4 regions of the Klebsiella sp. Sb-30 genome follow, and region 2 is predicted to be linked to each of the others. Evidence: predicted binding sites of a transcription regulator. Region 2 holds the regulator's gene; each other region holds the start of a gene.
The links. The regulator PurR, encoded in region 2, represses purine synthesis genes. The targets are predictions, from matches to a motif close to CANGCAAACGTTTGCNTG.
Positions count from the first base shown of each region.

Region 1: a site for PurR is predicted at 1,019-1,036, ahead of AC236I_RS23415 (NCS2 family permease). Genes of this name have one in related genera too.
Region 3: a site for PurR is predicted at 1,333-1,350, ahead of AC236I_RS19350 (nucleoside-specific channel-forming protein Tsx). Genes of this name have one in related genera too.
Region 4: a site for PurR is predicted at 2,008-2,025, ahead of AC236I_RS00485 (nucleobase:cation symporter-2 family protein). Genes of this name have one in related genera too.

Region 1 covers NZ_CM172749.1:5,006,416-5,009,534, reverse strand. Annotated here, with positions in the region: gene AC236I_RS23420 (glutathione S-transferase family protein) at 92-757, shown strand; gene AC236I_RS23415 (NCS2 family permease) at 1,149-2,498, shown strand; gene AC236I_RS23410 (Na+/H+ antiporter) at 2,772-3,119, shown strand, end outside.
Region 2 covers NZ_CM172749.1:2,376,319-2,379,437, forward strand. Annotated here, with positions in the region: gene punC (purine nucleoside transporter PunC) at 1-162, opposite strand, end outside; gene punR (DNA-binding transcriptional activator PunR) at 272-1,183, shown strand; gene purR (HTH-type transcriptional repressor PurR) at 1,202-2,227, opposite strand; gene cydH (cytochrome bd-I oxidase subunit CydH) at 2,524-2,613, shown strand; gene AC236I_RS11140 (MFS transporter) at 2,777-3,119, shown strand, end outside.
Region 3 covers NZ_CM172749.1:4,133,894-4,137,012, forward strand. Annotated here, with positions in the region: gene ribD (bifunctional diaminohydroxyphosphoribosylaminopyrimidine deaminase/5-amino-6-(5-phosphoribosylamino)uracil reductase RibD) at 1-52, opposite strand, end outside; gene nrdR (transcriptional regulator NrdR) at 56-505, opposite strand; gene AC236I_RS19345 (SadB/YajI family lipoprotein) at 654-1,196, shown strand; gene AC236I_RS19350 (nucleoside-specific channel-forming protein Tsx) at 1,490-2,374, shown strand; gene AC236I_RS19355 (helix-turn-helix transcriptional regulator) at 2,426-3,119, opposite strand, start outside.
Region 4 covers NZ_CM172749.1:101,740-104,858, forward strand. Annotated here, with positions in the region: gene AC236I_RS00480 (AsmA family protein) at 1-412, opposite strand, end outside; gene AC236I_RS00485 (nucleobase:cation symporter-2 family protein) at 565-1,956, opposite strand; gene gltS (sodium/glutamate symporter) at 2,243-3,119, shown strand, end outside.

The DNA of each region.
Region 1 (3,119 bases), 2.6 Mb from region 2:
CGGCTTTTTCACCCGTTTATTTCGGCGAAATTTTTCCGCCAATCGCCGTCAGTTCCTATAGTTAATTTGAACGAATTACGGGAGGACCTCCATGCTGACGGTACATCATCTCAATCAATCGCGATCCCAGCGCGTGCTGTGGGCGCTTGAAGAACTCCAGTTGCCTTATCGCATTGTCAGCTACCAGCGGGAAAAAAATATGCTGGCGCCGCCAGCGTTAAAGCAGATCCACCCGCTCGGAAAATCCCCGGTGGTGGAAGATAACGGCAACGTGCTGGCGGAATCGGGCGCCATCCTGGAGTACCTGCAGGAAACCTACGATAGCGACCAACGGTTCAGACCGCAGGCGATGGCGGATAAGCTGCAATACCGTTTCTGGCTGCACTATGCCGAGGGTTCACTGATGCCGCTGATGTTGATGAAACTGGTGTTTGCCAGCCTCGGTAAACCGCCCATTCCGCTCGGAATGCGCACGCTGGGCAATGCCCTGGGCAAAGGGGTACAGAAGGCCTGGCTGGACCGGCAAATCGCCACGCACGCTCGCTATATTGAGGATCATCTCTCCCGTCAGCCGTGGTTTGCCGGCGCGCAGCTCAGCATGGCCGATATCCAGATGAGCTTTCCGGTCATGGCGCTGCTGGCGCGCGGCGGCATCAAGGATCTGCCGCGGATCGGACAGTGGGTGCAGCGTATAGAGCAACGTCCGGCCTGGCAGAAAGCGATTGAACGCGGCGGCCCGTTCACCCTGCCGGAATGAGGTAGTGATTTTTGTGATGACCGCGGTGAATTGCTATCAGCGCAATACAAAAATGTTACCGGATTGCGCATAGACGACAACGTTTGCGCATCGGCTGGTTATTTCATGAACGCCATAAGCAAAATTTAGCGAATTAACACAAACTTCAGTTGAAAAGGCCCGTCTAAAGGCTGGATAATCGTTTGCCTTTGTATTTTGCTCGCTATTTATCCCTGTTCTGGGGGGAGCAAATACATTCTGACCACCGTTATTGTATGCGCGGAGTTAAACGTTTGCTTTTTTGCAGCCCCCCTGGCGCTGCGAGGTCGCACAAGGAGATCGCGTTTAGCTGGCAGTGGATGGTCCACCACGCATACGGACGAACGATTAAAATTTTCAGGGGAAGTTTTCTATGTCTACGCCTTCAGCGCGTACCGGCGGTTCATTAGACGCCTGGTTTAAAATTTCAGCTCGTGGCAGCTCCGTTCGTCAGGAGATTGTTGCCGGTTTAACCACCTTCCTGGCGATGGTGTACTCGGTCATTGTTGTCCCGGGCATGTTGGGTAAAGCCGGGTTTCCTCCGGCAGCCGTGTTCGTCTCCACTTGTCTGGTCGCCGGCGTAGGCTCTCTGGTGATGGGGCTGTGGGCAAACCTGCCGCTGGCCATCGGCTGTGCTATTTCGCTGACCGCGTTCACCGCCTTCAGCCTGGTGCTGGGGCAGCACATCAGTATTCCGGTTGCGCTGGGCGCCGTGTTCCTGATGGGCGTGCTGTTTACCATTATCTCCGCCACCGGTATTCGTAGCTGGATCCTGCGCAATTTACCGCAGGGCGTTGCGCACGGCACCGGGATAGGTATCGGCCTGTTTCTGCTGCTGATCGCCGCCAACGGCGTGGGCCTGGTGATTAAAAACCCGCTGGACGGTTTGCCGGTGGCGCTGGGTCACTTCAACAGCTTCCCGGTGATTATGTCGCTGGTGGGGCTGGCGGTGATTATTGGTCTCGAAAAAATGAAAGTGCCGGGCGGTATTCTGCTGACCATTATCGGCATTTCGATCGTCGGGCTGATTTTTGACCCGAGCGTTCATTTCTCCGGTATTTTCGCGATGCCGTCGCTGAGCGACGACAAAGGCAACTCGCTGATTGGCAGCCTCGATATCATCGGCGCGCTGAACCCGGTAGTTCTGCCAAGCGTTCTGGCGCTGGTGATGACGGCGGTATTTGATGCCACCGGCACTATTCGCGCCGTGGCGGGGCAGGCAAACCTGCTGGATAAAGACGGGCAGATTATCAACGGCGGTAAAGCCTTGACCACCGACTCCCTGAGCAGCGTCTTCTCCGGCGTGGTCGGGGCGGCGCCGGCGGCGGTGTATATCGAATCCGCGGCAGGTACTGCGGCGGGCGGCAAAACCGGCCTCACCGCGGTGACCGTTGGCGTGCTGTTCCTGCTGATTCTGTTCCTCTCCCCGCTCTCTTATCTGGTACCTGCGTATGCCACGGCGCCAGCGCTGATGTACGTCGGTCTGCTGATGCTGAGCAACGTGGCGAAAATCGATTTTAATGATTTCGTCGATGCGATGGCCGGGCTTATCACCGCGGTCTTTATTGTGCTGACCTGTAACATCGTAACCGGCATCATGATTGGCTTTGCCGCCCTGGTCATTGGCCGTCTGGTGTCCGGCGAGTGGCGCAAGCTGAATCTGGGAACCGTTATCATCGCGGCCGCGCTGGTGATCTTCTACGCCGGTGGGTGGGCTATTTAAGCTTTTCTTGCGAATAGCGGGCGGCTCAGGCCGCCCGCTTTATTTTTAAGCCACATCCTGTTTCCTTTTGCGTTAATCTGAGTAGCGTATTATCCAGAGACATGACGCCTCCGGTGTATACCCGTCATACTTCAAGTTGCATGAGCGTTGGCTGTCCTCGCTCACCCCAGCCACTTACTTCAGTAAGTTCCTGGGGATTCCCTGCGTCGCCGCCTGCCTGCAACTCGAATTATTGAGGGTATAAAATAAGAAAACCCAGCAAACAGGGAACACATGGAAATATTCTTCACCATACTCATTATGACCCTCGTGGTCTCTCTCTCCGGGGTGGTTACACGCGTACTGCCCTTTCAGGTTCCACTACCACTGATGCAAATCGCCATTGGCGCGCTGTTGGCGTGGCCGACGTTTGGTTTGCATGTTGAATTCGACCCCGAGCTGTTCCTGGTCCTGTTTATCCCGCCGCTGCTTTTTGCCGACGGCTGGAAGACGCCGACCCGTGAATTTATTGAGCACGGACGAGAAATCCTCGGGCTGGCGCTGGCGCTGGTGCTGGTGACGGTGGTAGGTATTGGCTTCCTCATTTACTGGATCGTGCCGGGTATTCCGCTGATTCCCGCC
Region 2 (3,119 bases):
GCCGGCGAGGAACAGGCTCAGACTGGCGCTGACCGACGCCGCAGACGTATTGAGATCTTGCTGGATGGCCGAAAAGGCCGGCAGATACATGTCGGTGGCGAGGAAACCCAGCACGCTGAGTCCCGCCAGCCACACTAAAAATCCTTTCCCGGGTTGTTGCATAACATTCTCTTATAGGTGCAGGTATGATGCCGCAGAGTGTAGGGAGTGCATTCTGGCTTGTGAAACGCTAATATTTGCTACATGCATTCAAAATTTTTGCAGGCAGAATATGTGGTCCGAATACTCACTCGAAGTTGTTGATGCTGTCGCCCGCAACGGCAGCTTTAGCGCAGCGGCTCAGGAGCTGCACCGCGTACCTTCGGCGGTCAGTTATACCGTACGTCAGCTGGAGGAGTGGCTGGCAGTACCGCTTTTTGAACGCCGCCATCGCGATGTCGAATTGACCCCCGCCGGGCTCTGGTTTTTACAGGAAGGACGATCTGTTATCAAAAAAATGCAGATCACTCGCCAGCAGTGTCAGCAGATAGCCAACGGCTGGCGCGGCCAGCTGTCGATAGCCGTAGACGACATTGTTAAACCGGCCCGTATGCGTCAGATGATTGTCGATTTTTATCGTCACTTTCCCGATGTCGAGCTGATTGTTTTTCAGGAGGTCTTCAACGGCGTCTGGGACGCGCTGGCCGACGGGCGCGTGGAACTGGCTATCGGGGCAACGCGTTCGATTCCGGTCGGGGGGCGCTACGCCTTTCGCGATATGGGGATGCTGAGCTGGCATTGCGTAGTGGCCAGCCATCACCCGCTGGCGCAGATGAACGGGCCACTGAGCGATGATGTGTTGCGCAACTGGCCGTCGCTGGTCCGGGAGGACACTTCCCGTTCGTTACCGAAACGCACGACCTGGCTACTGGACAACCAGAAAAGGGTAGTGGTGCCGGACTGGGAATCATCAGCTACCTGCCTCTCGGCGGGATTGTGCGTAGGAATGGTGCCGAGCCATTTTGCCCGCCCCTGGATTGACCGCGGTGAATGGACCGCGCTGGCGCTGGAAAACCCGTTCCCGGACGCCGCGTGCTGCCTGACCTGGCAGCAGAGCGACACGTCACCGGCGCTGTCGTGGCTGTTGGATTATCTGGGGGACAGCGAAACGTTGAACCGGGAGTGGCTGCGGGCGCCGGAGTAACCGGCGCCGCACGGGCGATCAGCGACGATAATCGACGAACGGGCCGTCTACGACGGAGCGACGCTCTACCAGCCGCGGGTGAACCTCAATAGATTGCGACTCTTCACGCTTGTTGACGATACGATCCATCAGCATATTGAAGGCCGCTTCCCCCAGCGAATCTTTCGGCTGGTGGATGGTGGTCAGCGCCGGGCTGAAATAGCGGGCGTTACGCACGTTATCATACCCGATCAGCGAAATGTCCTGCGGCACGCGCAGTCCCATCTCATCCGCAGCACAGATTGCGCCCATCGCCATGATGTCGCCGCCGCAGAAGACCGCCGTCGGGCGATGCTGCTGGCTGAGGATCTGCTGCATGGCGCGGTAGCCGGATTCAGGCTCGAAGTCGCCCTGAACAATCCAGCTTTCCGGAACGGCGATCTGCGCTTCTTCCATGGCTTTCATAAAGCCCGCCAGGCGGCCGGCGCCGGTATTACGCTCCAGCGGACCCGGGATCACGCCGATTTCACGGTGGCCGCGTTCCACCAGATAGCGACCGGCCATATAGCCGCCTTCGAAGGCGTTATCGATGACCGAATCGGTGAAGTCGGCTTTGGATTCACCCCAGTCCATTACCACCATCGGAATATGGCGGTACTCTTCCAGCATGCTGAGCACCGATTCCGGATATTCAGAACACATAACCAGCAGGCCGTCGACGCGCTTTTGCGCCATCATCGACAGGTAGGCCTGCTGTTTTTCGAGATCGTTCCACGCATTGCCCAGAATCAGGGTATAGCCTTTCTGGAAACAGCTCTTTTCTACGGCTTCAATAATCTCAGCGAAATAGGCCGCTTCGCTGCTGGTGGCCAGCAGGCCAATCGATTTGGTGTGATTAACCTTCAGGCTGCGAGCAACGGCACTGGGGGAGTAGTGCAGCTCTTTGATCGCCGCCCACACGGCGTTGCGGGTTTCTTCCGCCACGAAACGGGTTTTGTTAATTACATGTGACACTGTTGTAGTGGAAACGTTTGCGCGCTTCGCTACATCTTTAATTGTTGCCATTACTTCTCACTCCAGACCTTGACCTGATCGTCTGATTATCGATACGTAAACGTTTGCCTATACACACCCTGAATACAATTTTCAACATTGCATCACGTCGGGAAAACGACACAGAACGACAGGAAGGGGTCAATGGCCGATACGCTTTCAAATTAGCGTGGGATTTTGTCCGATCTTGCGGCAAAGGGGAAGAGCAAAAATGTGCATCACCCTAAAACATGGAAGATTTTTGCGCTATATTGTGCAAAAATGAGCAAGCTCACTTTTCATGTGGGGATAACTGGGGGGAAAAATTGATGGATACAGATTTAAAGTTTTCGCTGACGACAACGATTATTGTCCTGGGTCTCATCGTGGCCGCCGGCCTGACAGCGGTGCTGCACTGATTTATCCGGGGGAGAGGCCTCTTTCCCCCGACATCCCGCCATTATTATCAATTTCGCAAAAATCTTTTGCCATTTCGTTTACTTTTGTTTTTTTGTGATTGATGTCATGCTTTTGACTTCTGATGAGATACCGTCGCCGATGGCGGTCTGCTGGAGTCATTGAATGAAAATCAACTTTCCCTTGTTAGCGCTGGCGATAGGCGCGTTTGGTATTGGCACCACGGAGTTTTCCCCGATGGGGCTGCTGCCGGTAATTGCCAAAGGCGTCGACGTGTCAATTCCGGCGGCGGGAATGCTGATCAGCGCTTATGCGATCGGCGTGATGGTCGGGGCGCCGCTGATGACTTTGCTGCTCTCTCATCGCGCGCGCAGAAATGCGCTGATTTTTCTGATGGCGATCTTTACGCTGGGTAACGTCCTCTCCTCAATGGCGCCGGATTACACCACGCTGTTGATTTCGCGCATTATCACCAGCCTTAACCACGGCGCTTTCTTCGGCCTCGGTT
Region 3 (3,119 bases), 1.8 Mb from region 2:
GCCCGCGCTGCGCCAGCTTAAGCGCTCGCGCCATGTACATTTCATCATGCATGGCTTAGTCCTGTAAGCGGGCGATCTCTTCGCCGAACTCTTTGATATCTTCAAAACTGCGATAGACGGAAGCAAAGCGGATATAGGCAACTTTATCGAGCTTTTTCAGCTGCTCCATCACCAGGTTGCCGATCATTTTGCTCGGGACTTCGCGCTCACCGGTACCGCGTAAATGGGTTTTGATATGATTGAGCGCCATTTCCACATCATCGGCGCTGACCGGCCGTTTTTCCAACGCTTTCAGCATTCCGCTGCGCAGCTTATCTTCATTGAAGGGCTCCCGCACATCGTTGCTCTTGACCACACGCGGCATCACCAGCTCTGCCACCTCGAAGGTGGTGAAACGTTCGTTACAAACCAGGCACTGCCGACGACGACGCACAGAAGAGCCCTCACCCACCAGACGAGAGTCGATCACTTTGGTATCTACGGCGAAACAGAAAGGGCAATGCATAGCGCGTCCTGACAGGAAGTTAAACTGACGGGTAGTTTACCGCGAAGTGCCCCGACAACAAAGAAAGAGCTTTTGAGACAAAGGATCTATGGCTCGTGGACGGAGACGATCTACCATAAAGTATCCCCTGAAAACGGAATCCATGACCATGACAAGACGTTATTTGAAGCTGGCGATGCTGACCACGCTGTTCACACTCAGCGCCTGCGCGCAGCAAAGCGAAGTCCGTCAAATGCATGAAAGCGTAAGCACCTTGAGCAAAGAGATGACTCAGCTTAATCAGCAGACGGTGAAAATTAGCCAGCAAAACGCTCTGAATGCGAAATCCACCAGCGGCGTTTATCTTTTGCCCGGCGCCAGGACTCCGGCGCGCCTCGAAAGCCAAATCGGCACATTGCGTATGTCGCTGCGTGATATTGCCGCCGACGCCGACGGTACCCGCCTGACGCTGCGTATTCAGGGGGAATCAAACGACCCGCTACCGGCGTTTAGCGCCACCGTTGCCTGGGGGCAAATCAGCGGCACCACGCAGAATTATCAGGAAGTTAACGTGCACGATCGGTTGATTAGCGCCCCCGCCAGCATCCTGGCGCCGAGCGACGTTGATATTCCGCTACGTCTGAACGGCATCACGCCGGAACAGCTCGGCTTCCTGCGCATTCACGATATCCAGCCCGCCACCGCACAATAATCTCCTTCACCGGGTGTCGCCGACACCCGGGCCCCCCGTCCAGAAATCCATTTACAATTTTTCTAAACAGTTCAGTAAAAATTGACTGTATGGATGAATTTCAGTGGCATTCTGTCAGGAAATGCATAGAATCGTGAACGCAATCGATTACGTATGTTTACGTTATGTGAAACAACACGTATTTTTGTGAGCAATGATTTCTATAATAGACCCCCACAGAAAGACGAAATATTTAGAAACGCTTCGGCAACGTTCTTAACGCCTTTTGGCTTAATTTAAACAGTGGCATCATTATGAAAAAAACATTACTGGCAGCAGGCGCCGTACTGGCGCTGTCCACATCGTTCACTGCTGGCGCGGCAGAAAACGAAAAACCGCAGTACCTGTCTGATTGGTGGCACCAGAGTGTAAACGTGGTGGGTAGCTACCACACCCGTTTTGGACCGCAAATCCGTAACGATACCTATCTGGAATACGAAGCGTTTGCTAAAAAAGACTGGTTTGATTTCTATGGCTATATCGATGCGCCGGTGTTCTTTGGTGGCAACAGCACGGCAAAAGGTATCTGGAACAACGGTTCTCCGCTGTTTATGGAAATCGAACCGCGTTTCTCTATCGATAAGCTGACCAACACCGATCTCAGCTTCGGCCCGTTCAAAGAGTGGTATTTCGCGAACAACTATATCTACGATATGGGTCGTAACGATTCTCAGGAGCAGAGCACCTGGTATATGGGTCTGGGTACCGATATCGATACCGGTCTGCCGATGAGCCTGTCTCTGAACGTCTATGCGAAATATCAGTGGCAGAACTATGGCGCATCCAACGAAAACGAATGGGACGGCTACCGTTTCAAAGTGAAATACTTTGTCCCGCTGACCGACCTGTGGGGCGGCTCGCTGAGCTACATCGGCTTCACCAACTTTGACTGGGGTTCCGATCTGGGCGATGACAACTTCTATGACATGAACGGCAAGCACGCGCGCACCAGCAACTCCATCGCCTCCAGCCACATCCTGGCGCTGAACTACGCGCACTGGCACTACTCCGTTGTGGCCCGTTACTGGCATAACGGCGGTCAGTGGGCCGATGATGCGAAGCTCAACTTCGGCGATGGCGACTTCAACGTACGCTCTACCGGCTGGGGTGGTTACTTCGTGGTGGGTTACAACTTCTAATCCTGCCTGATGGTCCCCGGCCTCTGCGCCGGGGATATCGATTGACGCGCATTATGGCTCACGCTCCTCGCACCTCACCTTACGCAGAAAATCACTCAATGAACGATCGGCCCGCTCGCTGAAAAGGCGCCCGGTAGCAGCCACGTCCAGGCAGCGATCGAGACGAAAGCAGCGGTAATCGTCGCGGAGCTCGCACCAGCTCACCAGCAGCCAGCGTTCGCCCCAGAAAAAGAGCCCCAGCGGCAGCACTTCGCGCTGCGACACCTTTCCCGCTTCGTCGCGGTAGTGCAGCGCCAGCACCCGCTGACCGGAAACCGCCCGATGCACCAGATCAAACTGTGCCTTACTGTAGCCCTGGGCGCCAAAATCCGGCGCAAATAGCCGCGATTGTTCGGCCTTACGCCGACTCTCCTCAGGTAAAATCGCGAGCATCTTTTCCCGAGCCGACTCCAGCGCCTGGGACAGCGATTCGCCCCCCCAGGTTTGCAGCAGCCGAATCGCGGCCACCAGCGCTTCCGACTCCTGGGTCGTCAGCATCAGAGGCGGTAAGCTGTAGCCTGCCAGCAGGCGATATCCGCTTCCGGCCTCCCCCTCCACCGGCACGCCGGAGAGCGACAGGTCGCGGATATCCCGGTAGATGGTGCGCTCCGATACGCCGAGCCGCTCCGCCAGCAGTCCGGCGGTGGTTAATCTTCTCCCCCGCAGGATCTGCACGATTTGAAAAAGGCGGTCGGCGCGTCGGCTC
Region 4 (3,119 bases), 2.3 Mb from region 2:
AGCCGGTTTCCGGGCTGTTAAACGCCATATTGCGCAACTGCAGACGATCGGCGGCAAAGGGTAAAGAAGCGGAGGACGGCGAGAGATTTAACGTCCCGTCGCTCAGCACAATCTCGTCGGCGTGCAGCGGATCGCTGAACTGGCGGGTACTGAAGCCAATATCCACCGTTTTAGCGACCAGCGTCGGCGGTTTGCCGTCGCGCCCGAAAGTGACATTTTGCAGTTGCAGGTGGAGAGGTGAAGAGAAACTGTGATCCATCGCGTCGAAGGAGACCTGCCAGCCGGTGCCCTCGCTCAGCCAGGCGCTGGCCTGACGCGAGCCCCAGTGGGTCTGTAGCAGGAACCAGGCGGCAACGATGACGACCAGCAGGGCGGTCAGCAGCCAGAGAATCAACTTTCCAGGAAATTTCATGGTCTTACATCCTGAGCGAGGCACATAAGGCTGTTATGCCCGAATTATGCGCAATCCTCAAGACAGGAATTGTGTAATCAGATGATGTGAGGGGCCAGGAGGGTCAGGCTTCAGGCTGCCCCGGCCGCGCGCGACCGGGGAGCGGGGGAGAATCAGCTTTTCTCTGGCGGGAAGACCAGATTCAGCACAATCGCCGTAATACCGCCGGCGGCAATCCCTGAGGAGAGCAGGTTCTTCAGCCAGTCGGGGGCAAACTGCAGGATCAGCGGCTGCTGGGAGACGCCGAGGCCCACAGCCAGCGACAGGGCGATAATCAGAATCGCACGGCGGTTCAGCGGTTCGCGGGAGACGATACGTACCCCGGATGCGGCGATAGTACCGAACATTACCAGCGTTGCGCCGCCGAGCACCGGTTCCGGAATATGCTGGACAAAGCCGCTGACCGCCGGGAACAGGCCCAGCACGATCAGCATCAGCGCCACCACGAAGCCGACATAGCGGCTGGCGACACCGGTCAACTGAATCACGCCGTTATTCTGGCCGAAGCAGGAGTTCGGGAAGGTATTAAAGACGGCGGAGACAAAGGAGTTCAGGCCGTTAGCCAGCACGCCGCCTTTCAGGCGCTTCATATACAGCGGACCGGAGACCGGCTGTTCCGACACGTCAGACGTGGCGGTGATATCGCCGATGGTTTCCAGCGAGGTGATCATAAAGACCAGCATCAGCGGCAGCAGCAGGCTCCAGTCGATGCCCAGACCGTAATAGAGCGGGGTGGGCACGGTAATCAGACTGTCGTTCGCCGGTGCGCTGTTGGCCGGCAGCATATCGAGCAGCCAGGCCGCCAGATAACCTGCCGCCATGGCGATCACCAGCGACGCGATACGCAGATACGGGTTGCGCTGGCGGTTAAGAATAATGATTAGCGCCAGAACGATACCCGCCAGCAGCAGGTTTTTCGGCGCGCCGAAGGTATGGTCGGCCATGGCCGAGTAGCCACCGCCAATGGAGGTCAGCCCGACCTGAATCAGCGACAGGCCGATAATCATCACCACGACCCCGGAGACCAGCGGGGTAATAACCCGTCGGGCCAGGTGCAGGACGCGCGAGATGACCATTTCCGTGCAGCTTGCCAGCATCAGGGTGCCGAACAGCGCGGCCATCATCGTCGGCACGTCGGCGCCACCGGTTTTCAGCGCGGTACCGCCCATAATAAGCGGGGCGACGAAGTTAAAGCTGGTGCCCTGAATCGAGAGCAGCCCGGAACCGACCGGTCCCCAGGCTTTAATCTGAATGATGGATGCCACACCGGAGGCGAACAGCGACATACTGATGATGTGCTGAGTGTCCTGAGCCGGAAGGCCCAGCGCCTGACAGATTAACAGCGCCGGCGTGATGACCGCGACAAACATCGCCAGCAGATGCTGAAAGGCGGCGAACAGGGTTTGCGGCAGCGGCGGGCGGTCTTCGAGGCGGTAGATTAATTCGCTGGTTGTTTTATGCGCAACCGGTTGCGCAGCTTCTGACTCGGCGGTGTTAACGGACATCACAAACAATCCCAAGGTGGCAAAGCGGGAATTTTATCGGACTGTAGTACAAAAGCAAACGTTTGCCAGCGTTTGCTGAGAAATATTTATACAACTAACCGGGGGGGGACATTAATTAACATTTTGTATGCTTGATCGCATCAATATCAAAACAAAATATCTTTTCCTGTCATTTTTTGCGCGGTTCTGCTTAAAATCCCCGTCCGATTCCTCAAGATGAGAAGTAATCGACACCGGGAATACCGACGCGTGTGAATGGATCATGCGCCTTTAAGGAGCTCTTTTTATGTTTCATCTCGATACCTTATCGACGCTCGTTGCCGCAACATTGGTGCTGCTGTTGGGCAGACAACTCGTGCAGAATGTCCCCTTCCTGAAAAAATACACCATCCCTGAACCCGTTGCGGGCGGCCTGCTGGTGGCGCTGGCGCTGCTGGTGCTGAAAAAAAGCATGGGTTGGGAAATCGACTTTGATATGAGTCTGAAAGACCCGCTGATGATGGCGTTCTTTGCGACCATCGGTCTGAACGCAAATCTCTCCAGCCTGCGGGCCGGCGGCAAAGTGGTGGGTACCTTCCTGATTGTGGTGGTGGGACTGCTGCTGCTGCAAAACGCCCTCGGCATCGGGATGGCGAAGCTGTTAGGACTGGACCCGCTGATGGGGCTGCTGGCTGGCTCCATTACCCTGTCTGGCGGCCATGGCACCGGCGCCGCGTGGAGTAAGCTGTTTGTTGAACGCTACGGCTTTGCCAACGCCACCGAAGTCGCAATGGCGTGCGCCACCTTTGGTCTGGTGCTGGGTGGGTTGATTGGCGGCCCGGTGGCGCGCTATCTGGTTAAACACTCTTCTTCACCGGACGGAACGCCGGATGATCAGCTGGCGCCAACCGCCTTCGAAAAACCGGATATGGGCCGCATGATCACCTCGCTGGTGCTGATTGAGAGCATCGCCTTAATCGCCATCTGCCTGACGGTAGGGAGGGTGGTTGCGCAACTGCTGACGGGCACCGTCTTTGAACTGCCCACTTTTGTCTGCGTACTGTTTATCGGGGTGATCCTCAGCAACGGTCTGGCGCTGTTAGGTTTCTATCGCGTGTTTGAGCGTGCGGTATCGGTGCTGGGCAACGTTAGCCTGTCGCTGTTCCTCGCCATGGCTCTGATGA